Regions from separate parts of the Isoptericola sp. NPDC060257 genome, predicted to be linked through region 1. Evidence: riboswitches for the same ligand, from Rfam matches in the RefSeq annotation. Region 1 holds a riboswitch; each other region holds the start of a gene.
What was found. Region 1 has a riboswitch for S-adenosylmethionine ahead of ACFWEK_RS06260 (LLM class flavin-dependent oxidoreductase). Riboswitches for the same ligand answer to the same signal wherever they lie in the genome.

Region 1 (17,435 bases):
CGCCCGTGACGGGATGCGGCGGGTTGAAGACGATGTCGAGCAGCTGGAAGCGCATCAGGCCACGCGCTCCTCGTCCGCGGCTCCCGGGGTCTCGGCCTCGGCGGCCTCCGCGGCGGCGCGGTCGCGCGCGGCCACGCCCTCGCGCACCAGCGGGATGACGTACCGGCCGAAGTCGATCGCGTCGTCGAGCAGGTCGTACCCGCGCGCCGAGATGACCCGCACCCCGAGGTCGTAGTAGGCGAGCAGCGCCTCGGCGACCTGCTCGGGCGTGCCGACCAGCGCGTTGGAGTTGCCGGCCCCACCGGTGGCCTTCGCCGTGGCGGTCCAGAGCGCGGAGTCGTAACGGTCCCCCGCGGCGGCGATCTCGAGCAGGCGCTGCGACCCGGCGTTCTCGGGCCTGTCGATCGGGTGCCGCCGGGACAGCTGCCCGCCGAGCTCCGCCTTGCGCGCCTCGATCCGGTCCAGCACGCGGTGCGCCTTCTCCCAGGCCAGCTCCTCGGTGGGCGCGACGATCGGCCGGAAGGCCGCGTGGATGCGCGGCGGCGTCGCGCGTCCCGCGGCCGCGGCCTCGGCGTGCACGCGGTCGATCTGCTCCTTCGTGCGGGCCAGGGGCTCGCCCCACACGGCGTAGATGTCGGCCTCGGCCGCCCCCACCCGGAAGGCGGCGTCCGAGGACCCCCCGAAGGAGATCGTCGGCACGTGGCCCGCGGCCGGCTTCGCGTCGAGCACGAAGTCCTCGAAGTCGTAGAACTCGCCGTGGTGGTCGAACGCCTCCGCGCTGGACCACGCCTGCTTGACGATCCGGATGTACTCGTGGGTGCGCGCGTACCGCTCGTCCTTGGTGAGCCGGTCGCCCTCGCGACCCTGCTCGTGGTCGTTGCCGCCGGTGATGAAGTGCACCGACAGCCGGCCCCCGGAGAGCTGGTCGAGGGTGGCGAACGTCTTGGCGGCGTACGTCGGGTACGAGACGTTGGGCCGGTGCGCCAGCAGCAGCTCGATGCTCTGCAGCCGCGCGGCCGTGTACGCGGCGAGGGCCGCCGGCTCCGGGCCGGACGACCCGTAGGCGAACAGGACCCGCGTCCACCCGTTGTCCTCGTGGGCGCGCACGATGCGCTCCAGGTAGGCGGGGTCGAACGCGGCGGTGGTGCGCGCGGACGTCTCGGAGGCGTCGTTCGTGGTCGCGATGCCGAGGAACTCGACGGGCATGGTGGTCTCCTTCGCTGCAGCGTGGTGGCTGGGTCGTGCCGGTGCCGGGCGGGTCAGGCGCCCGCGACGTCCGACGGCGCGGTCGCCGGGAGGCCGGCGTCGCGCCAGGCGGGGAACCCGCCGTCGACGTGGGTCACGTCGGTGTAGCCGCGGGCCGCGAGCGCCGCGGCGACGGGGCCGGAGCCGTTGATCGAGCCGCACACCACGACGACCGGGGTGTCGAGCGAGATCGCGGGTGCGTCGGCCGGCCCGAAGAGGGCGTCCAGGTCGTCCCTGTCGGCGAGCGTCGCCCCGGGGATGTCGCCGGTGGCGGCGCGGCCGCGCGCCGACCGCACGTCGACCAGCAGGGCGCCGTCGGCGACCCGCGCGCCGGCCGTGCGCGCGTCCTGCGTCGGCGGGGTGGTCGGACCGGTGCCCTCGGGGGCCGTCTCGTGCGTGGTGTCGGACGTGGTCTCGGACGTGGTCATGGGTCCTCCTGAGGGGGGTGGTCGGTCGGTGCGGGTCAGCGCGTCGCGGCCAGGGCGGGGACGCGGGGCGCCTCGCCCTCGGTCGCGCCCCACGCCTGGGCGAGCAGCGCGAACGACCGCTGCCGGTCGGTGGGGTCGTGCGTGGCGGTGGTGACGAGCAGCTCGTCGGCCCCGGTGACACGCGCGAGGGTCTCCAGGCGCTCGACGACGGTCGCCGGGTCGCCGACGACGCGCGTGTCCACCCGGTCGGCGACCACGGCTCGTTCGGCCTCGGGGCGCTCCGCCCAGGCCGTGGCGTCGGCAGGGCGCGGGTAGGCGATCGCGCCGTCCGCCCCGCGGCGGATGGACAGCACCCAGTCGGCGAACGGCGCCGCGAGCTCCCGGGCCCGCTCGGTGGTGTCGGCGACGAGCACGTCGGCGGAGACGACGACGTACGGCTCGGCGAGCACCCCGGGGCGGAACGCCGCCCGGTACGCGGCGACGGTCTCGAGGGTGTTCGACGGGCTCACGTGGTAGTTCGCCGCCAGGGGCAGACCGAGCTCCCCGGCCACGCGGGCGCTCTCGCCGCCGGAGGACGCCAGCACCCACAGGTCGAACGCGGCGTCCTGCACGGGCGGCGACACGTACCGGCGGCCGCTGTCGTCGGCGTACGTGCCCGCCCGCAGCCCGAGCACGAGCTCGACCTCGGCGCGGAAGCTCGCCGGGGTGCGCGAGGCCCCCACCACGGCGGCCTGCGCGAGGGCGCGCTCGCGCAGCACGGAGTCCCCCGCGGTCGGCGGCGCGGGAGGCACGTACAGCCCGTCGACGACGCGCGGTCCGCTCGCCGGCGCCACCGCCGGGGCCGGGCGCGCCGCGCCGCCCTTCGGCGGCGTGAACGCCCGGCCCAGGCCGAGGTCCACCCGCCCCGGGTGCAGCGCGGCGATCGTGCCGAACTGCTCGGCCGCCACGAGCGGGCTCGTGGTGCTCAGCAGCACCGCGCCCGAGCCGACGCGGATGCGCTCGGTGCGGGCGGCGACGGCGGCCGCGAGCACCGCCGGCGCGGCGGACCCGACCCCCGGCGACAGGTGGTGCTCGGCGTACCAGACCCGGCGGTAGCCGAGCCGGTCGAGGTCCACGGCGAGGTCGACGGCGTCGCGCACCGCCTGCGCGCCCGCGCGCCCCTCGGGCACGAGGGCGAGGTCGAGGACGGACAGGGGCACCCTGCTGCTCAGGGTCGCGGCGGGGTCGGTCATGGTGGTCTCCAGGTGGCAGGTGGCAGGTGGTGCGGGTCGGGCGGTACGGGCGTGGCGCGCGGTCGGTCAGCGCGACGGCAGCCCGAGGGCGGTGAGCGCCTCGCGCAGGCGCTCACGGCCCTTGAGCGAGCCGCCGCCGCGCAGCCGGTCGACGACCCGTCGCGACCACGAGCCGTCGAGCCGCTCGTCGCGGTAGAAGGCGTCGATGCGCGGCGCGTAGTCGGCGACGTGCGCGACGCGCCCCTCGTCGTACGTCTCGCGGTGCAGCACGGCTGCCTGGGGCAGGCGCGGCTTGACGCGCGGGGCGTGGCCGGGGTCGGGGTGCCCGACGGCCAGCCCGACGACGGCGACCGCGCCGGGCGGCAGGCCGAGCTCGGCCGCGAGGTCCTCGGGGTGGTTCCGCACCGCTCCGACGTACACGGTGCCGAGGCCGAGGGACTCGGCCGCGAGGACCGCGTTCTGCGCCGCGAGCGCGGCGTCGAGGAACGCGACGACCGTCGTCTCCAGGTAGCCGGCGGCCTCGAGCTCGACGCCGTCCTGCGCGCCCAGCTGCCGGGCCCGGGCCACGTCGGCCACCCACACGAGCAGCAGCGGCGCGTGGCGCACGTGCTCCTGGTGCCCGACGAGCGCCGCGACCCGGGCCAGCCGGTCGCGGTCGGTGACCGCGACGACGCTCCACAGCTGCAGGTTCGACGACGACGGCGCGGACTGCGCCGCCGCCACCACGGTGGGCAGCACCCACGGTTCCAGCGGCCCCGGCAGGAACGCCCGCACGGAGCGGTGGCCCAGCTGGACGTCGAGGACGGCCGGCGCGCCGGCGACCGCCGTGGTGAGCGACGCGGCGAGCGCTGCGGCGACGCCCGGCGCGGCGTCGTCCGCGTCCTCGGGCCGCACGCCGTAGCGGGCGGCGACCCGGGCGCGGGCCTGCAGGTCCCGCAGGTCCGCGGCCACGCGGGGCGTCGTCGGACGGGCGGGGCGGGGGCCGCTCGGGGGTCGCGGCACCGCGACTGCGGACGGCGTGGCGTTCTCGGTCACGTGCACTCCTCGGGACGGTCGGGACGGGGACGGGGACGGGGACGGTCGGGTGCCGTCACTCCGTCTTCGGCAGGCCCGGCGGGTTGGTCTCGGGCTTCTCGACGGCCTCGGTCTCCAGGCCCCAGCGCTCGAGCACCTGGGCGTACGTGCCGTCGTCGAAGGCCTGCTGCAGAGCGGCCGTGACGGCGGGCGCGAGGTCGTTGCCCTTCTTGGTCGCGACGGCGATCTGCGCGGTGTCGGGCCAGCCGCCGTTGAGCGTGCCGACGACGGCGAGCTCGTCGGGCGCGATCTTGGCCTGGTAGGCCAGGGACGCGTTGGGGCCGACGTAGACGTCGAGGCGGCCGGACTTCAGGGCGAGGAGCACGTCGGAGAGCTGCTCGTAGTACTCCGGCTGACCGCCGGCGAGGGGCTCGAGCCCCTCGGCGACGTTCTGGTCGTTCCACTCGAGCAGGATCTTCTCCTGGTTGGTGCCTGAGCCGACGCCCACCCGCAGCCCCGCGACGTCCTGCCGCTCGGCGATCTCCGGGACGTCGGAGCCCGCCTTGGTGAGCCAGCCCAGCTCGTCGTTGCGGTAGGAGGAGAAGTCGATCGTCTCCTTGCGCTCCTCGGTCACGGTGACGTTGGAGATGACGGCGTCGACGTCGCCCGACTGCAGGGCCAGGGGCCAGTCGGCCCAGGCCTTGACCTCGAGGCGCAGGTCCTTGCCGAGGCCGTCGGCGACGAGCTGCGCGATGTCGGTCTCGTTGCCGATGGGGGTCTTGTCGTCGTCGGCGAAGAAGCCGAGCGGCGGCGCCGCGCCGGCGCTCACGGCCACGACGAAGTCGTCCTTGTCCGCGAACGCCTCCGGCAGCAGGCCGACGGCCTCGGCCGACTCGGTCGACCGGATCCGGTCCTGGTCGGGGCTGGTGCTGACCTCGAGCCCGGCTGCGGCGGCTCCCTCGGAGCTGGTGCCGGCGGGGGCCTCGGCGCCGTCGCCGGTGCCGGCGGCCTCGGGGGCCGAGGTGCTCACACCGGCGCAGGCCGTGAGTGCCAGCAGGGGGACGGTGGCGAGCAGGGCGAGCGCGCGGGCTCGGCGGGTCGGTGCGGTCACGGGTGTCTCCAGGGGATGGGTGTGCGGCCGGGGCCGCAGGTCAGGGGGATGTGAGCGGTCGTGGGAAGGCGTCTGGGGCCGGAGAAGGTCAGAGGACCTTGTCGAGGAAGGCGCGGGTGCGGGCGTGGCGCGGGCGGGAGAGCACCTCGGCGGGCGGCCCCTGCTCGACGACCACCCCGCCGTCCATGAAGACGACGTTGTCGGCGACCTCGCGGGCGAAGCCGATCTCGTGGGTGACGACGACGAGGGTGGTGCCGGTGCTCGCGACGTCCTTGATGACCTCGAGCACCTCGCCGACCAGCTCGGGGTCGAGCGCGGAGGTCGGCTCGTCGAAGAGCAGCACCCGGGGCCGCAGCGCGAGGGCGCGGGCGATCGCGACGCGCTGCTGCTGCCCGCCGGACAGCTGCCGTGGTCGCGCGTCCGCCTTGTCGGCGAGCCCGACGCGGTCGAGCAGCTCGCGGGCCTCGGGCACCACCTCGGCGCGGGAGCGGCGCTGCGCGGACAGCGGCGCCTCGACGACGTTCTCCAGCACGGTGAGGTGCGGGAACAGGTTGAAGTTCTGGAAGACGAAGCCGATGCGGGTGCGCTGCCCGAGGATCTCCCGCTCCTTGAGCTCCTGCAGCACGTCGCCCCGGCGGCCGCCACGTCGGGTGTGCCGGCGTCGGTAGCCCACGAGGTCGCCGTCCACCGTGACGAAGCCGGCGTCGACCTTCTCGAGGTGGTTGATCGCGCGCAGCAGCGTGGACTTGCCGGAGCCCGACGGCCCGAGGACGACGGTGACGGTGCCGGGTTCGAAGGTGAGGTCGACGTCCCGGAGCACCTCGAGGGTGCCGAAGCTCTTGCGCAGGCCGTGCACCTCGACCCGGCCCGCCGCGCCGTCGTGCGCCGTCGTGCGCGTCGTCGTGGCGGTCATGCGGGGCCTCCCGAGGTGCGGGTCGTGCGGGTGAGGACGCCGACCCGGGCGCGGGCCGCGAACGCCGGCGGCACGTGCGAGGGCACCGGGCGGCCGGTGAGGCGGGCCACGGCCACGGCGGACGACCAGCGCAGCCGCTGCAGGGGCGTGGGCGGCAGGGTGCGCACGGCGCCCTTCGCGTAGTGCCGCTCGACGTAGTACTGGACGATCGTGATCAGCGTGGTCAGCACCAGGTACCAGATCGCCGCGACGATGAGCAGGGGCACGACCTTGCCGTTGCGGCCGTAGATGACGGACGCGATGTAGAACAGCTCGCCGTACGCCAGGACGTAGACGATCGACGTGCCCTTGAGCAGGCCGATGACCTCGTTGACGGCCGTCGGCACGATCGAGCGCATGGCCTGCGGCAGCACGATGCGGGTCACCTGGCGCCGGCGCGGGATGCCGAGCGACGCGGCCGCCTCCTGCTGCCCCTGGTCGACGCTGAGGATGCCGGCGCGCACGATCTCGGCGGAGTACGCGGCCTGCGAGAGCCCCAGGCCCAGGATGGCGGCGCCGAACTTGTCGATGACGCCGAGGGTGTCGAACCAGAGGAACTCGGGGCCGAACGGCACGCCGAGGCTCAGGTGCGGATACAGATAGGCGAGGTTGTACCAGAGCAGCAGCTGCAGCAGCAGGGGCACGGAGCGGAACACCCACGTGTACGCCCACGACACCCCGACGAGCAGCGGCGAGCGCGACAGCCGCATGAGCGCCAGCACGGTGCCCAGCGCGAAGCCCACCACCGACGCCGCGGCCGTGAGCCGGATCGTCGCCCAGGCGCCGGACAGGATCGAGGGCCAGGTGAGGTACTGCGCGACGACGTCCCACTCCCACCGGTCGTTGGTGAGCAGCGAGCTGACGACCATCGCCAGCAGCACGGCCACGCCGGCCGTCGCGACCCAGCGCCCCGGGTGGCGGGCGGGGACGATGCGCAGGGCCGCGTACGGGGTGGCCGCGGCGTCCCGAGCCGGTGCTGCGGGCCCCGGACCCTGTGCGCCAGGAGTCTGTGTGCCAGGAGTCTGTGCGCCAGGAGTCTGTGCGCCAGGCGTCGTGACGGCGGTCATCGCGGCGCCCTCTCCCCCGCCGTGACGGCGAACGGGACGTGGTTGCCCGGGGGCGGGGCGGGGCACGTGCCGTGGTCGCTGAACGCGTACGGCAGGTTGACGGCGTGGTTGAGGTCGAGGCACGCGACGCCCGTGTCGCCCGGGGTCAGGGACCCGGGGAGCTCGGGGCGCGCCACGCGCCAGGGCGCGACGCCAGGGGCCTCGTCGCTGAAGAGCAGCGTCGGGGCGCCCCCCGGGGAGCCGGTCAGGACGAGCGTGACCGTCCGGTCGCCGCGCGTCAGGTCGAGCTCGCCGACCGCCTGCAGCCGGTGCACCAGGCCGGGGCGGGCGGCCCCGACCACGAGCTCGCGGGGTTCGTCGTACAGGCGGACGGGCGCCTCGACCTCCCACGAGGGGTCGTGGTCGAAGACGGGCACCCCGGCGAAGTCGAGGCGCGTGCGGGCGTGCGGGTCGCGCAGCCGGATCGCGAGGCGTCCGGTGCGCCGCACCAGCTCGATCGCCACCGCGGCCGTCTCCCCTGCCTGCTGGTGGTCCGGGTCGGCGCCGTCGACGGGCTCGCGCCCGGAGGGCAGGAACGTCCCCAGGACGACGCTGCCCCCCTCGGGGACGTCGCCGTCGTACGCGCCGTCCACGACCTCCGGCCCCCGGACCCGGGGACCGCCGGTCTCCCCCGGCCGCAGGTGCGCGCCGGCGGCGTCGGCGAGCCACAGCCCGGGCACGCCTGGCAGCGGCTCCGGTCGCGAGGGCAGCCAGTGGAACCCCGCCAGGCTCAGCCAGCCGTGGGGCGCGGCGAGCGCGCGCTCGCGGTCGGCCCGCCGGCGCGCGCGCCGGGCCACGGCAGGACCGGCGGCAGGATCGGCGGCCGGTGCGTGGGCAGGGGCGCCTGCGGGGTCGGTGGGGCGGACGCGCGGTGCGTCGGTGACGGTCATCGGGGACCTCCGGTCACAAGAGGGCGTGCGGCGTCGCGGCGGGTGTCGGCGACGCGGGCGGCGGGGGCGACGTGGCGGGCGTGGGTGCGGGCGGTCACGCGCGCACCAGCCGGGAGTCGGCGGTGCGGCCCGCCCGGGCGCGCGGCCGCGCGTGCGCCGACGCGGGGGCGACGACGGCGCTGCCGGCGCTGCCGGCAGGCCCCACGTCCGGCAGCCCGAGGGTCGCGCGGAGCGTGCGCGGCGCCGGTGACGCCACCGCCCGCACGCCGTCGCGCACGAGGCGCGGGAGCACACCGTCGACGAGGGCGTCCAGGTCCGGGCCGAGCGACGAGGGCCGCAGCAGGAACCCGTCGGACGCGCCGGCGTCCCGCCAGTCCACGATCGTCTCGGCGAGGTCGTCGGGGGTGCCGGCCACCACGAGCAGCCCGCCGGAGATCTCCGGGCCCTCGAGGGCCTCGACCAGCTCGAGCCGCGCCTGCGCGCTGGCGCGGTCCTCGGCCAGCACGACGTACGCCTCGGTGAGCACGCGCAGCGTGTCGGGGTCGCGGCCCGCGGCCTCGGCAGCGTCGCGCAGCCGGGAGCGCAGCCGGACGGCGCGGGCCGGCGCGGTGGCCGCGACGCGCACGACGTCCGCCGTCCGGGCGGCGAGGTCGAGCGCGGCCTCGCTCCGGGCGGAGACGACGACGGGCGGCCGGCCCTGCCGCGTCCCGGCGCCCCGGGGCCCGTCGGCGGCCCGGCTCTCGGCAGGCCGGTGCCGGCGCACGGCGAAGCGGATGCCGTCGTGGTCCACGCGGAAGCGCCCCTCGTCGTCGACGGCGACGGCGCCGGCGGTGTCACCCGCGTTCGGCCCGGTCCCCGTCGCGAGCCCGTCCCAGTGCCGCACGACCTGTGCCGCGACGCCGCGGGCCTGCTCCGCCCACGCGTCGTCCTGCACCACGGCGCCGGTGGGGAGCCCGACCTGCCACCCGGCACGGCCGGAGCTCGCCTGGTCGACGCGGGCGACGGCCTGGGCGACGTGCGCCGGGTCCACGTGCGCGGTGTCGACGGCGGCGACCAGCCCGGCCCGCGTCGTGTGGGGGGCCACCCGTGCGGCGGCCACGGCCGCGTCGAGCCGCCCGGTCACCTGCCGCCGGCCCGGGTGCAGCAGGAAGCCCTCGTCGAGGGTGACGAGGTCGAGGCCGCCGCCGTCGGCGGTGCGCACGAGCTGGACGAAGCGCTCGGCGTCGAACGACCGGGGCTGCACGATGCCGCGCGCTCGGTGCACGCCGGGCCGGGCGCCGGCCGCCGTGAGGTCGACGCCGACGACGAGAGCGGACGGGGTGCTGGGGGTGGACGTCGAGGGCAGGGAGGAGGGCACGTCGGCTCCGATCAGGGCGCGGCGGACGGACGCACTCGGGCGCGGGTCGTGGACCTGCGGGTGCGCGCCACCGCCGGGAGGGCACGGGGAGGAAGGCCCGCCGGGACCGGCGGGCGGGGCCGTCTGCGGCCGGGGCCCGGCAGGTGCCGGGCCGTCGAGGAGGGTCGTCCGCCGCGAGGGGCGGACGATCAGGCCGCGATCAGCGGCGTCGACACCACGCCCGGGCGGACGCCGAGGTCACCGGCGAGGCGGACGGCACGTGCCGGGACGACAGGGGGCGCACGGTGGTGGCGTCGCGGTGCATGCTCGTCCTCTCCTGCTCCCCGCCGGGGCGGGGGTCGCGTGTTGCCGTGCCGTCGGCGACGGCCGGCCTGGTCCTCACCCGGGGCACCCGCCCGCGCTGGGGGTTGCCGTCCGACGAGCCGGGGCTTCGCGTCGGAGCTCGTGACCACCCGGGACGTCCGGCCGCACCACCTGGGGCGCCGCGGTCGTCCGACCCGGTGCGCAGGAACGTAGGTCTCCGGAAGGGGGGTGTCAACAGTTCGTCCCGACCGTCTCGAATACCGAACAGTCCCGACCGGTTTTATCGGATTCTCGAGCGCCAGGAAACCTGGCTACCGTGGTGCCCGTGAGCCAGGACGCAGGGCAGGACGCACGGCAGGACGCACGGCAGGACGCACCGCACGAGCACCGGGACGGCGCCTCCCAGGACGCAGCACCGGAGACCCCGCACCACTCCCCCGAGGCCGCGGAGATCCGGGCTCTCGTCGACCGCCTGCGGCGGCTCGTGCTGACGTACAAGTTCGGGATCGACGAGGTCATGACCAAGATCTCGATCCTGCGCGACGAGTTCCGGCACATGCAGAACTACAACCCGGTCGAGCACGTCAGCTCGCGCCTCAAGTCGCTCGAGTCGATCGTCGCCAAGTGCCGGCGCAAGGGCATCCCGCTGACGCCCGAGGGCGTGCGCGAGCACATGTTCGACGTCGCCGGCGTGCGGGTGACCTGCAGCTTCGTCTCCGACATCTACAAGGTGCGGGACATGCTCATGAACCAGGCCGACCTCACGGTCCTGGAGGAGCGCGACTACATCGCCCACCCCAAGGCGAACGGCTACAAGTCCCTGCACCTCATCGTGCAGGTGCCGGTCTACCTGTCCGACCGGGTCGAGCACGTCATCGTGGAGATCCAGCTGCGCACCATCGCCATGGACTTCTGGGCGAGCCTGGAGCACAAGATCTACTACAAGTACGCGCGCGACGTGCCGCGCCACCTCACGGACTCGCTCAAGCTCGCCGCCGACGTCGCGTCGTCCCTCGACAGCTCCATGGAGCGGATCCACGACGAGGTGAAGGCGATCGCGGGCGCCGAGGAGCCGGTCGAGCACCGCGACTCGCTGCTCACCCCCGAGGAGATGCTCCGCAACTTCTGGAGCGCCGCCGAGGTCGAGGGCGACGCGCTGCGCACGTCCCGACAGGACTGACACGGCGTGGGCCCCACGCAGCACCAGGACGTCGCCGCCGCCACCGCGCTCGCGCTGCCGGGCGTCACCCGCACCTGGCCGTTCGGGCCCGAGCACGACGTGTTCAAGGTCCGGGCGAAGGTCTTCTGCATGACCACGGAGGTCACGGGCACCCCGCTCGTGACGCTCAAGTGCGCGCCCGACGACGGCGAGGCGCTCCGCCAGGAGCTCGAGACCGTGACCGCCGGCTACCACATGAACAAGCGCCACTGGATCTCGCTGGCCGCGGGGCCGGGGATCACGCGGCGCCTGCGGCCGATCGACCTCGACGACACGGAGCGGTTCCGCACCGGACTGAGCGAGCTGATCGACGGCCGGCCCCCGGCGGGCGGCTGATCCTGCCGGCCGGTCAGGACGGGCCGGCGGTGCTCGCGCGCACCACGAGCCGCGGCTCGCACGTGACGAGCCGGTGCCGGTGGGCCTCGGGCCCGGTCTCCAGCTCCTCCAGCAGGAGCCGCACCGCCTCCCGGCCGACCGCCTCCCCCGGCTGCCGGACGGTCGACAGCGGGACGGCGGAGTCCCACGCGGCGCGGTTGTCGTCGTAGCCGATGATCGCGACGTCGTCCGGCGCCCGCAGCGAGGACGACAGCAGCAGCGACTGCAGCACGCCCACGGCGAGCAGGTCGACGTACGTGCTCTGCTTCTCCTTCGACATGTCGGAGTTCGCCAGCAGCAGGTTCAACCCCGCCCGGCCGGCCTCCTCCTCGGCGCCTCGCGCGATGTCCAGGAAGTAGGAGTTCGCGAGGTCGATGATCACGAAGCCGAGCGTCGAGCTCCGGCCGGCCGCCAGCGACCGCGCGACGCCGTTGCGGACGAACCCGAGCTCCCGGATCGCGGCCTCGACCCGGGCCCGGGTCGCCGGGGTGACGCGCACCGTGCCGTTGAGGACGTTCGACACCGTGCCCATCGACACACCGGCGGCGCGCGCGACGTCCGAGATGCTGGGGGACGAACGTCTCACCGGGGTCGTCGTTCCTCGGGCCGGCGGGTGGGGACGAGAGGAAGGCTCGGGTCGTCCCCTCGGGCGGGCACGGGCACCTGCGCCTACGGTCCAGGCATGCCGTCCACGCCCAGGGTCTGCGTCATCGCCCCCGAGCCGCTGCTCACGATCGAGATCGAGACCGACCCGGTCCGCGACGCGCCGGAGGTCCACGTCCACCCGGGCGGTCAGGGACTGTGGGTCGCGACCATGGCACGGTCGCTGGGCGCCGAGGTCGTGGTGTGCGGGGCGTTCGGCGGAGAGACCGGCGAGATCGCCGCGCACCTGGCCCGCACCCGCGAGCTGGAGGTGCGGCCGACGCGTCGCGGCGGGGGTGGCGCCCTGGTGCGGGACCGCCGCCACGGAGACGATCCCCACCACGTGGTCATGCCGTCGGTGCCGCTCGACCGGCACGCGCTGGACGACCTCTACGGCACGTCGTTGGTGGCGGCGCTGGAGGCGGACGTGTGCGTGCTGACCGGGACCCAGCACGGCGTCGAGCTGCCCCAGGACTACCTCACCCGCCTCGCACGCGACGTCGCGGCCTCGGGCACGCCGGTCGTGGCTGACCTGAGCGGGGGCCTGGCCGCCGCCATCGACCGCGCGACGCTCTCCGTGCTGAAGATGAGCCACGAGGAGATGGTCGACGACGATCTGGCGGACGCCGACTCGGTCCCCGCCCTCCGGGCGGCCGCCGGCCGTTGGGTCGCCGACGGCCTCGACGCGTTCGTCGTCTCCCGGGCCGACGAGCCGACGCTCCTGGTCACCGCCGACGGCACGGCCGCGCTGACCACGCCGCCCGTCTCGACGGTCGACCACCGAGGCGCGGGCGACTCGATGACGGCCGGCGTCGCGGTCGGTGTCGGCCGCGGGCTGCCCGTCGTCGACGCGGTGCGCCTCGGTGCTGCGGCGGGCGCCCTCAACGTCGCCCGGCACGGCCTCGGCACCGGCAGCCGCGCGGAGATCGAGAGCTTCGCCGAACGGGTCACGGTCGACGATCTCGGGTGACACCGGGACCACCGCACGACAGGAAGGACCACGATGCTGGCACTGGTGACGAACGACGACGGGATCGACTCCCCTGGTCTCGCGGTCCTCGCGCGCTGCGCGGTCTCCCTCGGCCTCGACACCGTCGTCGTGGCCCCCCGCGAGGAGTCCTCCGGCGCGTCCGCCGCGCTGCACGGTGCGCAGGAGGGCGGTCAGCTGATCGTCGAGCAGCACGAGGCTCCCGGGCTGCCCGCGGGCCTGCGGTCTCTGGCGGTGGCCGCCGACCCCGCTCTCATCACCTTCGTGGCGGCGTACGGGGCGTTCGGCGACGTCCCCGACGTCGTCCTGTCCGGGGTGAACCGCGGACCGAACGTGGGCAACGCCGTCCTCCACTCCGGCACCGTGGGGGCGGCGCTGTCCGGGGCCTCGCTCGGGATGCGGTCTCTCGCCGTCTCCCTCGACGCGGCCGCGCCCGAGCACTGGGACACGGCGGAGCACGTCGCGGCGCACGCCCTGGCGTGGTTGCTGGAACACCCCCGCAGCAGGCGGACGCTCAACATCAACGTGCCCGACGTGCCGCGCGACGGCCTGCGCGGGCTGCGACAGGCACCCCTGGCCACCTTCGGCGCGGTCCACGCGCGCATCGCGCGGAGCGACCACGACCCGGGCCTCGTCGTCCGTTACGAGGGCACCGAAAGGTCCACCGAGCCGGACTCCGACGCGGGGCTGCTGGCACGCGGGTGGGCCACCGCCTCGCTGCTGCTCGCGCCGTACGCGGACGAGTCCGAGACCGTTCCCGGACTGCCCGGACGCGCCGGTCAGCACCGCTAGCCCGCGGCGAGGAGCGACGTGCAGTGCTCGAGCAGGTCGGGGTTCCCGTCCACGACGTCACGCTCGGTCATGTCGTACCGCTCCTCGCCGGCCACCCCGACGTCCTCGATCGCGAGGCCCGCGGAGGTGCCGGACCGGACCATCCGTCGCACCGCGATCGCGAAGCCGACCCCGGGCGGCAGGGGCGGGAGCGTGCGGTGGGCCGCGTGGTAGGCGTACTGGACGTCGTCACCGGTCCAGACGTTCGCGCCGCCCCCGCCGGTCGCGGCGCCCACGGCGACCACCCGCCCGATGCCGTGGTCCACGATCCCGGCCGCGAACAGGTCGCCGCACGAGTAGGTGTTGGGGTCGACGACGGCGACGACAGGTCCCCGGTAGGCGCGGGCCGCGCCGTTGCAGAGGTCGGGGTCGGCGAGCGGCAGGTGCTGGGAGAACTCCTCGCCGAGGTCGAGGGCCGCGCGCAGGGAGCCCGCCCAGTCGGCGAGGTCGGCGCCGTTGCCGTCCGCCTCGGCCAGGTCGGCCATCGCCGGCGTCGCGCGGCACGCGAACCGCACCGGCTCGACGTGCCGGTCCGTGAAGAGCTGGAACAGCCGCTCGGCCGCGTCGACGACGCCCCCCGGGTTGGAGCGCAGGTCGACGACGAGCCCCTCCTGGGGCAGCCGGCGCAGGAGCCGGGCGACCTCGTCGACGAACCGGCCGGGGTGGCGCACGTCGAACGTCCAGATGCGCAGGTAGCCGAACGTGCCGTGCGACGTCGTCACCGGCCGGGCGGCGAGGGCGTCTGCCACGCTGGTGCGCAGCCAGCCGGAGCCCTTCGCCCGGGGCTGGACGCCCTGCCGGTCGCCCTCCCACAGGTCGGTGGCGAACAACAGCTTGCGGGCGCGGCGGGCGGTCTCGCCCACGACGTCGATCCCGCGGCGCGTCCGGGTCGCGACCCGGTCGTCGGCGGTCGCGGCGGCCCCCGGGCGGATCGCCCGCCACGCGAACCGGGCGGTGCGGTCGGGGTCGCCCGCCGGGTCCCCGGGAAGACGGAAGCCGACGTCGACCCACAGCTCGTCCGGCGGGGGCAGGTAGGCGAGCGGCCGCTGGGTGAGCGTCTCGAGGGCCCGCGCCCGGCGCGCGTCCGGCCGGCCCCCGGTGAGGGTGTCGGCGAACAGGTCGACCGCCCGGGTGAAGGGCACGGCGTTCCAGGTGGTGAGCCGCACCCCGGGGGCGAACGCCGGGTCGGGCACCTCGCCCGTCGTCTTGGTGACCAGGAACGTGGGGGACGTGTACGGGCCGAACGGCTCCACGAGGAAGGGCAGCGCCGCGACGTACGGCTCGGCCCCCGGCGCGCCCACGAACAGCTGGGTGTGCTGGTCGCGCAGCCGGTTGACCACCCTGGTGAGGGCCCGGAGGAACCCGGCGCTGTCGAGCAGGGGAAGCTCCCGGCGCAGGGCCGCGAGCGCCCGCAGCGGGTCGTAGCCGTAGAGCGCGCGCTTCTGCCCGGCGTGCACGTACACGTCGGTGAGGAGCGTGGTCCAGAGGTCGACGAGGTCGTGCTGCTGCGTCGCGGTGAGCGCCACCGGCTCGGGTCCGGGCTCGGCCCTCGCGGGCACCACGTCGTCGAGGCGGCTGCCGGCGCGTGCCCGGAGCGCCGCCGGGCTCGGGGTCGTCACTGCCCGAACCTCGCGCGCAGCGGGGCGAGCACGCCCTGCGGGATCGGCGCGGCGTCGAGGAGGTCGAAGTACGCGGCGTCGTGCTCCGGCGCCGGCACCGGCGGTATCCGCACCGTGGCCGGGTCCTTGGGCGGCCCCGCGCGGCCCGTGCGCCGGGTGTCGGGCATGTCGAGGAAGAGCTCGAGCTCGGCGTCCTCCGCGAAGCGTGGCCCGGCGGACGCGCGCGCCTGGGCGGTCGCGATGGCCTGCTGGGGGTCCTGCTGCACCTCCCGCAGCGTGTCCAGGACCGCCCGCCACGACCAGGCCCGCTGCGGGTCCGCGGGGTCCGGCAGCGCGACCCGGCGCCGTCGGCCCCCGACCGTGGCGGCGAAGCTGGGCGGCGCGGCGGCCGCCGTCATGAGGCTCGTGTCCCCGTAGCGCGCGACGCCGCCGACGACGACGAGGGCGACGTCCCGTTCCCGGGCGGCGACGACGCGCGTCCAGGCGTCGCCCCGCCCCCGTCCCCGCACCACGGTGACGTCCGCGAGCGCCCCCGGGACGAGGCGGCCGACGGGTCGGTGCCAGCACCGCTCCAGCAGCGTGCCGGGGTTGCTGGTGACCATCTCGACGATCTGCGCGTCGGTGAGGTCGTAGCCGAGGTGGTCGGCGGCGATGCGGGCCACCTTCATCTCGCCGAGGAGGTTCTTCGTGCCCGACGGGCCCCAGTCGCTGCCCAGGCACACGGTGATCCCGCGGGCGCGCGCGTCGTCGACGAGCGTCGTCTCGGCGTAGAGCAGGAGGTTGGACAGCGGCGACCAGACGACGCCGCCCGCCTCGGCGGCGTCCCACCGGGCCCACCCGTCCGCGTCCACCGCGCAGGCGTGCACGGCCAGCAGGGTGGGGAGCAGCCCGTCGGCGCGGTCGAGGTCCGTGTAGTCGGACAGGACGCGAGAGCCGCGGCGCCCCTCCGCGCAGTGGTAGATGAACCCGGAGCCGGCGGCCATGCGTCGGACGGCCGTGGTGAGCGCCTCGCCCGTCTTGGTGACCACCGACGTGTAGATCAGGTCGTCCCGGCCGGTGCCGACGTCCTCGGCGTCGACGTTGCGCATCACGGTGCGGTACCCGCGGTTCGCGGTGGGCCACCCCTGCGCCGCGGTCGCTCCCCCGGCCATCGCCCGCACCTGCACGTAGGCGAGCAGGGCCTCGGGGCAGGCCTTCGCGTACACCCAGGCCGGCTCGGTGATCGACTCGGTGTAGGTGTCGGCGTCCGGCCAGTGCTTGTTGTGCAGCCACGGCTCGGTGCGGCCTGGCTCCGTCCAGAGCGGCAGGGCGTTGTAGGCCAGGTGGTTGTGCATGTCGACGAACCCCGGCAGCACGACCGCGTCGCCGACGTCGACCTCCGGGGCCCGCGAGAAGCCGGCGACCCGCCGGCGCCCGGTCGTGACGTCGACGACGGTGTCGCCGTCGATCCAGACCCGTCCGGGCACCGGGGACGCCGTCGCCCCCTGCGCCATCGTCGCGACGTTCCCGGTGATGACCAGCTGCGCCATGGCCGTCCCCCTGAGGTCGACCCCGGCGGGGCGGGCGCCCGCACCGGGACTGCTCCCTCATTGTCGGCACGGGCGACAGCGTCTCACCGGCTGCCCGCACCGACTTCACCCGGTCCCGCGCGTGCGTGCGGACGCCGCGCGGCGCTCCCTGTCGGTGAGGAGGCGCCATGATCACCGACCCGTTCGACCCCGGGCCCACCGGCCGGTTCCGGACGCTGTGCCGCCGCTACCCCGACGACACGGTGTTCCGTGGCGCCGACGGCTTCCGCTCGCTGTGGGGGCCCGTGTTCTACCGGGGCCGCGTGAACGGCACCGCCAGGCTGCTCGTCGTCGGGCAGGACCCGGCCCAGACCGAGGCGTTCACCCGGCGCATCCTGTCCGGGCAGGCGGGACGGCGGGTGCAGGGCTTCGTCGAGAAGCTCGGGTTCACCTCGAGCTACCTCATGGTCAACGCGTTCCTGTACGGCATCTACAACCAGAAGATGGCGCTGCCCCACCTGAACGACCCGGAGGTCGTCGCCTACCGCCACCGGTGGTTCGCGGCGGCGCTCGCGCCGGGCCGCATCGAGGCGGTGGTGACCTTCGGCACCCCGG
Region 2 (3,780 bases), on a different contig from region 1:
AACGACCCGGGCACGGAGCCGTCGTCGGGGTTCAGGCCGAGGTCGACGAGACGGCGGGCCGTCTCGCGGCGCAGCGTGCCGGCCGCGACCTCCAGGTCGACGGCGTCGGTGCGCCCGGCCCAGAACGACTCCACGGCCTTCTTGAGCTCGCGGCGGCGCCCGATGCGCGGGTAGCCGAGGATCGTGCCACCGGGAAATGCCGTGGCGGGGGTGGGGCTTGTCGATGTGGTGGACATGAGCACTCCAGAGTTCGGGCTCCGCGCGTCAGACGGCGGGAGCCTGGGTCGGGATGCTCGGTACCCACGGCCTTCTGGCCAGGTCCGCGCCGTCCGACGTGGCGTCGGCCGGCGCCGGTCCGCCGAGGTGGACACCCTCGAGCAGGTCCAGAGCGGGACGGTACTTGTTGAACGTGTACACGTGGATGCCGGGTGCGCCCGCGTCGAGCACGCGCTGTGCGAGCTCCACGGCGCGCGCGGTCCCGTAGGCGTGCTGGGCCTCCGGGTCCGGCAGGGCGTCGAGCGCGTCCAGCAGGTGCCGGGGCGCGCGGACGCCGGTGAGCTCCTCGACGCGACGGAGCCGGCGCGGCTCGGTCGTGGGCAGCTGCCCGGCGAGGATCGGGATCGTCACCCCGGCCGCGCGGGCCTCGGCGACGAAGTCGGTGTAGGAGCCGGCCTCGTAGAAGAGCTGCGTGATGGCGAAGCTCGCCCCCGCGTCCTGCTTCTCCTTGAGGCGCCGGACCTCCTGGGCCCGGGTGGTGCCCGCCTGCACGTTGCCGTCGACGAACGTCGCGACGGCGATCGTCATCGGGCGGGCGGCGCCGCGCAGCGCGGCCCCGGGGTCGGTCGCGCAGCGCCGGGCCTCGACCTCGCGCAGCAGGTGCACGAGCTCGATCGACGACGCGACGCCGTCGGCGGGCGGCGCCCAGTCCGGCTGGTCCTTCGGCGGGTCGCCCCGCAGGGCGAGGAACGCGCGGGTGCCGGCGTCGAGGAAGTCGTCGATGACGGCGGAGACGTCCTCCCGGTGCGCGCCCACGCAGGTCAGGTGAGCCACGGGCAGGACGGGCGTGCCCGCGAGCAGGGTGGACACGACCTGGCGTGCGGTCGCCCGGTCACCGCCGCCCGCGCCGTAGGTCACGGACACGAAGTCCGGGCGCGCGGCCACCAGCCGGCGCGCCGTCTCCCAGAACTTGGGGGCGGCGTCCGGCCGGCGCGGCGGCATGAGCTCGAACGAGACCGTCGGGCGTGCCGGCAGCGCCGGGTGAACTGCCGGCTGAGCTGCCGGGGTGGGCGAAAGGGATGCCTCTGCGACCATGCGTCACTCCATCGATCCTGGCGTGAGCACCTTCGTCCTCGGGAGGCTTCCGTCGGAGAACGGGTTGCTGCGGCGTCGTCGAGCCAGGACTCTCGGCCGCTCTGGATGGCTTGTCACGCGATCGTACGCAGCATCCGCGATACGGGCGAGGATGAGACCGCCTGCTGAGACGATCGCCGATGCGGATCGGGCGGGAACGCCCTGCTCAGGGCACCAGGACGACCTTGCCGCCCGCGCGCCCGCTCTCGACCAGCTCGTGCGCCCGCGGGGCGTCGGCCAGGGGCAGCACGGCGCCGACGGTGGTCGCCAGCTCGCCGCGGGCCAGGGCGTCGACGGCCTCGGCGAGCTCGCCGGCGTCGCGCTCGGACCGCCAGCTGGCCTGGACCCCGAGGTCCGCCGCGGCGTCGTCGGCGATGGTGACGATCCGGTCCGTGCCGCCGCGCAGCGCGATCGAGTCGGGGAGCACGCCCGCGCCGGTGGTGTCGAGGACGGCGTCTACGCCGTCGGGGGCGAGGGCGCGCACCCGTTCCACGAGCCCGGCGCCGTAGGTGGTGGGCGTCGCGCCGAGCGCGGCGACCCTGTCCTGGTTCGGCGGCGACGCCGTGCCGATCACGCGGGCGCCGCGGCGGACGGCGAGCTGGACGACCAGCGCGCCCACCGCCCCGGACGCCCCGTGCACGAGCAGCGTCTCGCCCGGCCGGACGTCGAGGAGGCGCAGCACGCGGGTCGCGGTCTCGGCCGCGACGGGGACCGTGACGGCGTCGGTCGCGGCGAGCCCGTCGGGCACGCGCGCGAAGACCGACGTGAGGGCGAGCTCCGCGTACCCGCCGCCGACGGCGAACCCGACCACGCGGTCGCCGGGCGCGACGCCGGTCAGGCCCTCCCCGGCGGGTGGGCCGACCTGGTCGACGACCCCCGCCACCTCCAGCCCGGGCACGACGGCCGACGTCGGCGCCGGGGCGCCGGTCGCCCCGGCACGCGACTTCACGTCCCAGCCGTTGACGGCGGCCGCCTCGACGCGCACGCGCACCTGGCCGGGCCCGGCCTGCGGGTCGGGGACGTCGGCGAGGTGCAGCACCTCGGGGCCGCCGTGGTTCTCGAACACGATCGCGCGCACGCGCCCATCCTGGCGCGGCGGGCGCCGTCGCGCCCGCCCGCTCAGCAGCAGCGCGAGCCGGGGTTGCGGTCCTGGGCCGCGTAGTGCTCGCGCCAGAACTCGCGCTCGCCCATCGGCTCCCGGTCGGGGTGGGCCGCCCGCTCGTGCGCCACGTACGTCGCGTAGGCGCCCTCGCCCATCACCTGCCGCACGTACCAGCGCAGGTTCGTCCACCCCGCCGACGCCGCCCGGGCCAGTGCCCGGACGGCGTCGCGCGCGGTGGCGCCGACGGTGCGGGCGTCAGTGGTGCCCGGCACCGCTGGTCTCCCGCAGGCCGGCGTCGACCCACTCCTTCTCGATCCGCTTCTCCTCGGCCGTCGCGAAGAGGTTCGCGGGGGCGAACCGCCGGGACGCGACGGGCGCGTCCTCGTGGTTCTCGCCGCCGCCGTCGCGGAACGCCTTGATCGTCACGACCACCGACGCGAGGATCACGACGATCGACAGCACCACGAACACGATCGACAGGGTGCCCTGCACGAAGGTGTTGCGGACCACGGCCTCCATCGCCGCGACGTCGGGGGCGGTGCCGAACGACGTCTCCCCGGCTGCGAGCGCGTCCTGGAACGCCCGGTGCTGCGCCCAGTACCCGACCTGGGGCACGTCCGAGAAGATCTTCTCGAACGACGCCCAGATGGTGATGAGCGCCGTGAAGGCGAGCGGCACGGCCACGATCCACAGCCACGCCCAGTAGGCGCGGCCGCGCTTGGCGACGATGGCGAGCACGACGGCGAGGGCGATCGCCGCGAGCAGCTGGTTCGCGATGCCGAACAGCGGGAAGAACGTGTTGATGCCGCCGAGCGGGTCGGTGACGCCGAGATAGAGGATCGTGCCCCAGCCCGCGACCATGATCGCGGTGCAGACCCAGACCCCTGGTCGCCAGCTCACGTCCTTGAACCGCGGGGCCACGTTCCCGATGGTGTCCTGCAGCATGAAGCGGGCCACGCGGGTGCCGGCGTCGACGGCGGTGAGGATGAACAGCGCCTCGAACATGATCGCGAAGTGGTACCAGAAGCCCATCATCGCGGTGCCGCCGACGAGCTGGTGCATGATCGTCGCCAGGCCGAGCGCGAGCGTCGGCGCGCCGCCGGTGCGGGACACGATCGACGGCTCGCCCACCTGGCTGGCCAGGGTGCTCAGGGTGTCGGGCGTGAGGTTGACGCCGGCGAGGCCGAGCGAGTTCACGAACGCGACCGCGCCCTCGATGGTGCCGCCCGTGGCCGCGGCCGACGAGTTCATCGCGAAGTACACGCCCCGGTCGATCGAGATCGCGGCGACCAGCGCCATGATCGCGACGAACGACTCCATGAGCATGC
Region 3 (3,780 bases), on a different contig from region 1:
GCGGGCAGCAGCGCGTCGGCGAACGTCGCGAAGGTGACGCCGGCGTTCTCGGCCCGCCGCACGCTGCGGGCGAGGCGAGGCGCGCCGACGGTCTCGGCCGGCGTGAGGCCTGTCGCGGCGGCTGCCGCCGGGTGGGCGCCCGCGCCGTCGACGTCGAGCCCGACGACGAAGGGGGTGGTGAGGTCGGTCATGTGTCGTGGTCCCGTCAGATCGCGGACTCGTCGCCGAGCCGGTGGTAGGTGCGGTCGAGGTAGACCAGGGGTGAGGTCCCGTCCGACCCGGACTGCAGCGCGCGCAGCGAGACCAGGTAGCTGTCGCCGACCGGGGTGCGCTGCAGCACGCGGGCGCGCACCCAGGAGACGGCGCCGTCGATGACGGGCTCGCCCGAGGGAAGTGCCGTCCAGCCGCCCCCCGCGAAGCGGTCGATGCCGCTGGTGGCGAACCGGGCGGAGAGGTCGTCCTGGTGATCGGCGAGGAAGCTGATCGCGAGCGTGCTGGCCGTCGAGACGGCGGGCCAGGACGACGAGGTGGACGCCAGCGAGAACGCGAGCAGGGGCGGTGCGGCGGACACGGAGATCACGGACGTGGCCGTGAACCCGACGGGGCGGCCCGCGTGCTCGAGCGCGACGACGGCCACGCCGGCCGGGTGCTGGCGGAACACCGTCTTGAACTCGTCAGGGGACAGCTGGGGCTCGTCCTGCTGGGCCAGGAGCTCCTCGATCCCCGAGAGCGCGGACAGGTCGGTGCGCTGGTGGGCGTGCTCCGTGGTCACAGGGCGGCTCCCGTCAGCTCGGTGGTCGTGGGGGTGGTGGTCGTGGCGGCCGGCGGTGCGGGGACGCCGGCGGCCCGGCGCAGCGGCGTCGCCCAGCGGGCGAACCAGGGGTCCAGCGCCTCGCCGAGGTCCGGCAGCTGGGCCTCGGTGAGGGTCAGGGTGCGGGTGGGCACGACCGCACCCAGCTCCACGAGCACGGGCCGCAGGTGCGCCTCGCCGGCGAGGGCGTGCGCCGGGTTGCCGGACACGACGAGCGGCACGACGACGACGCCCGCCAGGCCGTCGGGCCCGTAGAGGTCGAGGAACGCCTTGAGCAGGCCCGTGTAGGAGGCCTTGTAGACGGGGGTCGCGACGACGGCGACCGTGGCGCGCGCCAGGCGCTCCTTCGCCGCGTCGGCGGCCGGGTGCGCGGCCGTGAGGATCTCGCCCGCGAACGCCGCGAGCTCGATCGTCGCCACGTCCGCGGCGCCGAGCAGCTCGGCGACGCGGCGGGCGGCGGTCTCCGCCGCGGTCAGGGTGCGCGAGCCCGCGCGCGGGTTGCCGGAGACCACCACCACGGAGGGGGTGGCGGGGCGGGTGTTCTCGGTCATGGGTCGTCCCTCGCAGTCCGTCGATCACGCTTGCCGCACGGCGTCTCGGCCCGCGTGCGCGGACCGGCCGGCGGCCAGGTCATCTCCCGGAGCACCCCGCCGTGACGTGGGGTTGCTGCCCAGCCAGCCGGGGCTTCGCGCTGGGGCTCGTGACCTGGGCGGAGGTATAGCAGCCGATCCGGCGAGCGCCAGCGCCGTCCGGAGACTTCTCACCATCCGGACACGCCGACGCGCCGGAGCCTCCGGCCGGGGGACGGCCGGAGGCTCCGGGGTGGTGCGAGGGCGTCTGACTCGTCAGGCCTCGAGGCGCAGGCGCGCGCCGAGCGCGACGGCCGCGACGACGGCGGCGCCCGCGACCAGGACGACGTCCTTGAGCACGTACTGGCCCAGCAGGGTCATGCCGTGCCCGAACAGCTCGTCGCCGAACAGCGCGACGGGGGACAGGATGCCGACCATCGCCACGGCGAGGGCGACCAGCCCGACCCGCAGCAGGCGGCCGGAGATCAGCGTGAGCCCGATGAAGGTCTCCATGACGGCGACCAGGACGACGGCGGTCGTGGCGGGGACGAACCCGAGCGTGAGCGTCTCGACGGTGCGGCCCGCGATCTCCTCGGCGGGGCTGGCGCCCGGGAAGAACTTCAGGACGCCGAAGCCGAGGAACACGAGCCCGAGCGCGACCCGCAGGGCCGGGACGGACCACCGGGTGAGGAACCGGGCGAGGGCGGTCACGGCGACGTCGAGCCGCAGCGCCACCTGCTCGGCCAGGGCGTTCGGGAGGCGACGGGCGGCGGGGGCGCCCGGGGCGCGGGTGCCGGCGGTCGTGCGGTGGGTCGGGGTGGAGACGGACATGGTGGTGCTCTCTTCCAGGGGGAGGCGCGACCCGGGGGTGGTCGCCCTGGGAGAGAGCGGCCCACGGCGCCGGGAATGCGCGCGCCCCCGGTTTTCGCCCGGTCCTCACCCGCTCGACGACGCACCGGGGACCGCCTACGGTGCCGGCATGGACCACGAGCCGATGCGACGTGTCGCCGAGTTCCGCGCGGCGTTCGACCTCGAGGTCGAGACCGCCCGACCCGGTCTGGCGGAGCACCGCCGGGCGCTGCTGGCGGAGGAGTCCGGGGAGGCGGCGGAGGCGCTCGCGGACCTCGCGACGGGGCTGGCCGAGGGCGGCGACGTCACTGCCGCGTACCGGGCCGTGGCGAAGGAGCTGGCCGACGTCCTCTACGTCACCTACGGCGCGGCCGACGTGCTGGGGATCGACCTGCCGGCGGTTTTCGTCGAGGTCCACCGCTCGAACATGAGCAAGGTGGACGCGGACGGCCGGGTGCTGCGGCGGTCGGACGGCAAGGTGCTCAAGGGGGCGGGCTACCGGCCGCCCGACCTGGGCGACCTCGTCGTGCCGCCGGCGGGACACGCGTAGGTCCCTGCACGGCGCGGACCTCCGTGACGTGACGCAGACTCGGGGCATGGGCGCGCGCCGCTTCCGCTGGGTGCTGCACGTCGACCTCGACCAGTTCCTGGCCGCGGTCGAGCTGCTGCGGCGCCCGGAGCTCGCGGGCAGGCCCGTGATCGTCGGCGGACGCGGCGACCCGACGGAGCGCGCGGTGGTCTCCACCGCGTCGTACGAGGCGCGGGCGTACGGCGTCCGGTCGGGGATGCCGCTGCGCGTGGCGGCCCGCAAGGTGCCGGACGCGGTGATCCTGCCGGTCGACCACCCGGTGTACGAGGCGGCCTCCGCGCAGGTGATGGCGGCGCTGCGCCGTCTGGGCACGGTGGTCGAGGTCCTCGGCTGGGACGAGGCGTTCCTCGGGTACGACGGGGAGGCCCCGGAGGAGTTCGCGCACGCCGTCCAGCGGGCGGTGCTCGACGCGACCGACCTGCGCTGCTCGGTCGGGATCGGCGACACCAAGGTCCGGGCGAAGATCGCGACAGGGTTCGGCAAGCCGGCGGGCGTCTACCGGCTCACCGCGGAGAACTGGTTCGAGGTGATGGGGGAGCGCCCGACCGCCGACCTGTGGGGCGTGGGCTCCCGGGTGTCGAAGCGGCTCGCGGCGCACGGCATCGACACCGTCGCGCAGCTCGCCGCGGCGGACGACGCGGTCCTGGTCGGCGAGCTCGGGCCGCGGATGGGCGCCTGGTACGGGGAGCTGGGCCGCGGGGAGGGCTCCGCCGTCGTCGACGACACCCCGTGGGTGGCCCGCGGGCACAGCCGGGAGACCACCTACCAGCGCAACCTCACGACGGCCGACCAGGTCACGGCGGCGCTGCGGGAGCTCGCCGCGCAGGCGCACGCGGACACCGAGGCCGAGGGCCGGGCAGTGTTCCGGGTGGGCCTGAAGGTGCGGTACGCGCCGTTCTTCACACGGACGCTCTCGCGGAAGCTGCCGGCACCGACGCGTTCCCTGGAGGAGGCGACCGCCG

Region 2: it holds a riboswitch for S-adenosylmethionine, as region 1 does, so the genes downstream of both, ACFWEK_RS04120 (methylenetetrahydrofolate reductase) here and ACFWEK_RS06260 (LLM class flavin-dependent oxidoreductase) in region 1, are expected to answer to the same signal.
Region 3: it holds a riboswitch for S-adenosylmethionine, as region 1 does, so the genes downstream of both, ACFWEK_RS19740 (NADPH-dependent FMN reductase) here and ACFWEK_RS06260 (LLM class flavin-dependent oxidoreductase) in region 1, are expected to answer to the same signal.

The regions. Positions count from the first base shown of each region.
Region 1 is NZ_JBHXAW010000048.1:2,170-19,604, forward strand. Features, by position in the region: gene ACFWEK_RS06215 (LLM class flavin-dependent oxidoreductase) at 1-55, opposite strand, end outside; gene ACFWEK_RS06220 (LLM class flavin-dependent oxidoreductase) at 55-1,206, opposite strand; gene ACFWEK_RS06225 (rhodanese-like domain-containing protein) at 1,260-1,673, opposite strand; gene ACFWEK_RS06230 (LLM class flavin-dependent oxidoreductase) at 1,709-2,905, opposite strand; gene ACFWEK_RS06235 (NADPH-dependent oxidoreductase) at 2,972-3,940, opposite strand; gene ACFWEK_RS06240 (ABC transporter substrate-binding protein) at 3,996-5,030, opposite strand; gene ACFWEK_RS06245 (amino acid ABC transporter ATP-binding protein) at 5,119-5,943, opposite strand; gene ACFWEK_RS06250 (amino acid ABC transporter permease) at 5,940-7,049, opposite strand; gene ACFWEK_RS06255 (DUF1684 domain-containing protein) at 7,046-7,978, opposite strand; gene ACFWEK_RS06260 (LLM class flavin-dependent oxidoreductase) at 8,073-9,335, opposite strand; SAM riboswitch class IV at 9,672-9,785, opposite strand; gene ACFWEK_RS06265 (GTP pyrophosphokinase family protein) at 10,090-10,818, shown strand; gene ACFWEK_RS06270 (MmcQ/YjbR family DNA-binding protein) at 10,825-11,193, shown strand; gene ACFWEK_RS06275 (LacI family DNA-binding transcriptional regulator) at 11,207-11,818, opposite strand; gene ACFWEK_RS06280 (PfkB family carbohydrate kinase) at 11,915-12,844, shown strand; gene surE (5'/3'-nucleotidase SurE) at 12,878-13,654, shown strand; gene ACFWEK_RS06290 (S41 family peptidase) at 13,651-15,312, opposite strand; gene ACFWEK_RS06295 (amidohydrolase family protein) at 15,309-16,841, opposite strand; gene ACFWEK_RS06300 (uracil-DNA glycosylase family protein) at 17,009-17,435, shown strand, end outside.
Region 2 is NZ_JBHXAW010000028.1:16,589-20,368, reverse strand. Features, by position in the region: gene metE (5-methyltetrahydropteroyltriglutamate--homocysteine S-methyltransferase) at 1-236, opposite strand, end outside; gene ACFWEK_RS04120 (methylenetetrahydrofolate reductase) at 265-1,311, opposite strand; SAM riboswitch class I at 1,317-1,423, opposite strand; gene ACFWEK_RS04115 (NADP-dependent oxidoreductase) at 1,517-2,428, opposite strand; gene ACFWEK_RS04110 (YbdD/YjiX family protein) at 2,470-2,724, opposite strand; gene ACFWEK_RS04105 (carbon starvation CstA family protein) at 2,708-3,780, opposite strand, start outside.
Region 3 is NZ_JBHXAW010000350.1:154-3,933, forward strand. Features, by position in the region: partial or broken gene ACFWEK_RS19730 (nitrilotriacetate monooxygenase) at 1-191, opposite strand, end outside; gene ACFWEK_RS19735 (flavin reductase family protein) at 206-772, opposite strand; gene ACFWEK_RS19740 (NADPH-dependent FMN reductase) at 769-1,362, opposite strand; SAM riboswitch class IV at 1,384-1,517, opposite strand; gene ACFWEK_RS19745 (DoxX family protein) at 1,657-2,211, opposite strand; gene ACFWEK_RS19750 (MazG nucleotide pyrophosphohydrolase domain-containing protein) at 2,360-2,779, shown strand; partial or broken gene ACFWEK_RS19755 (DNA polymerase IV) at 2,826-3,780, shown strand, end outside.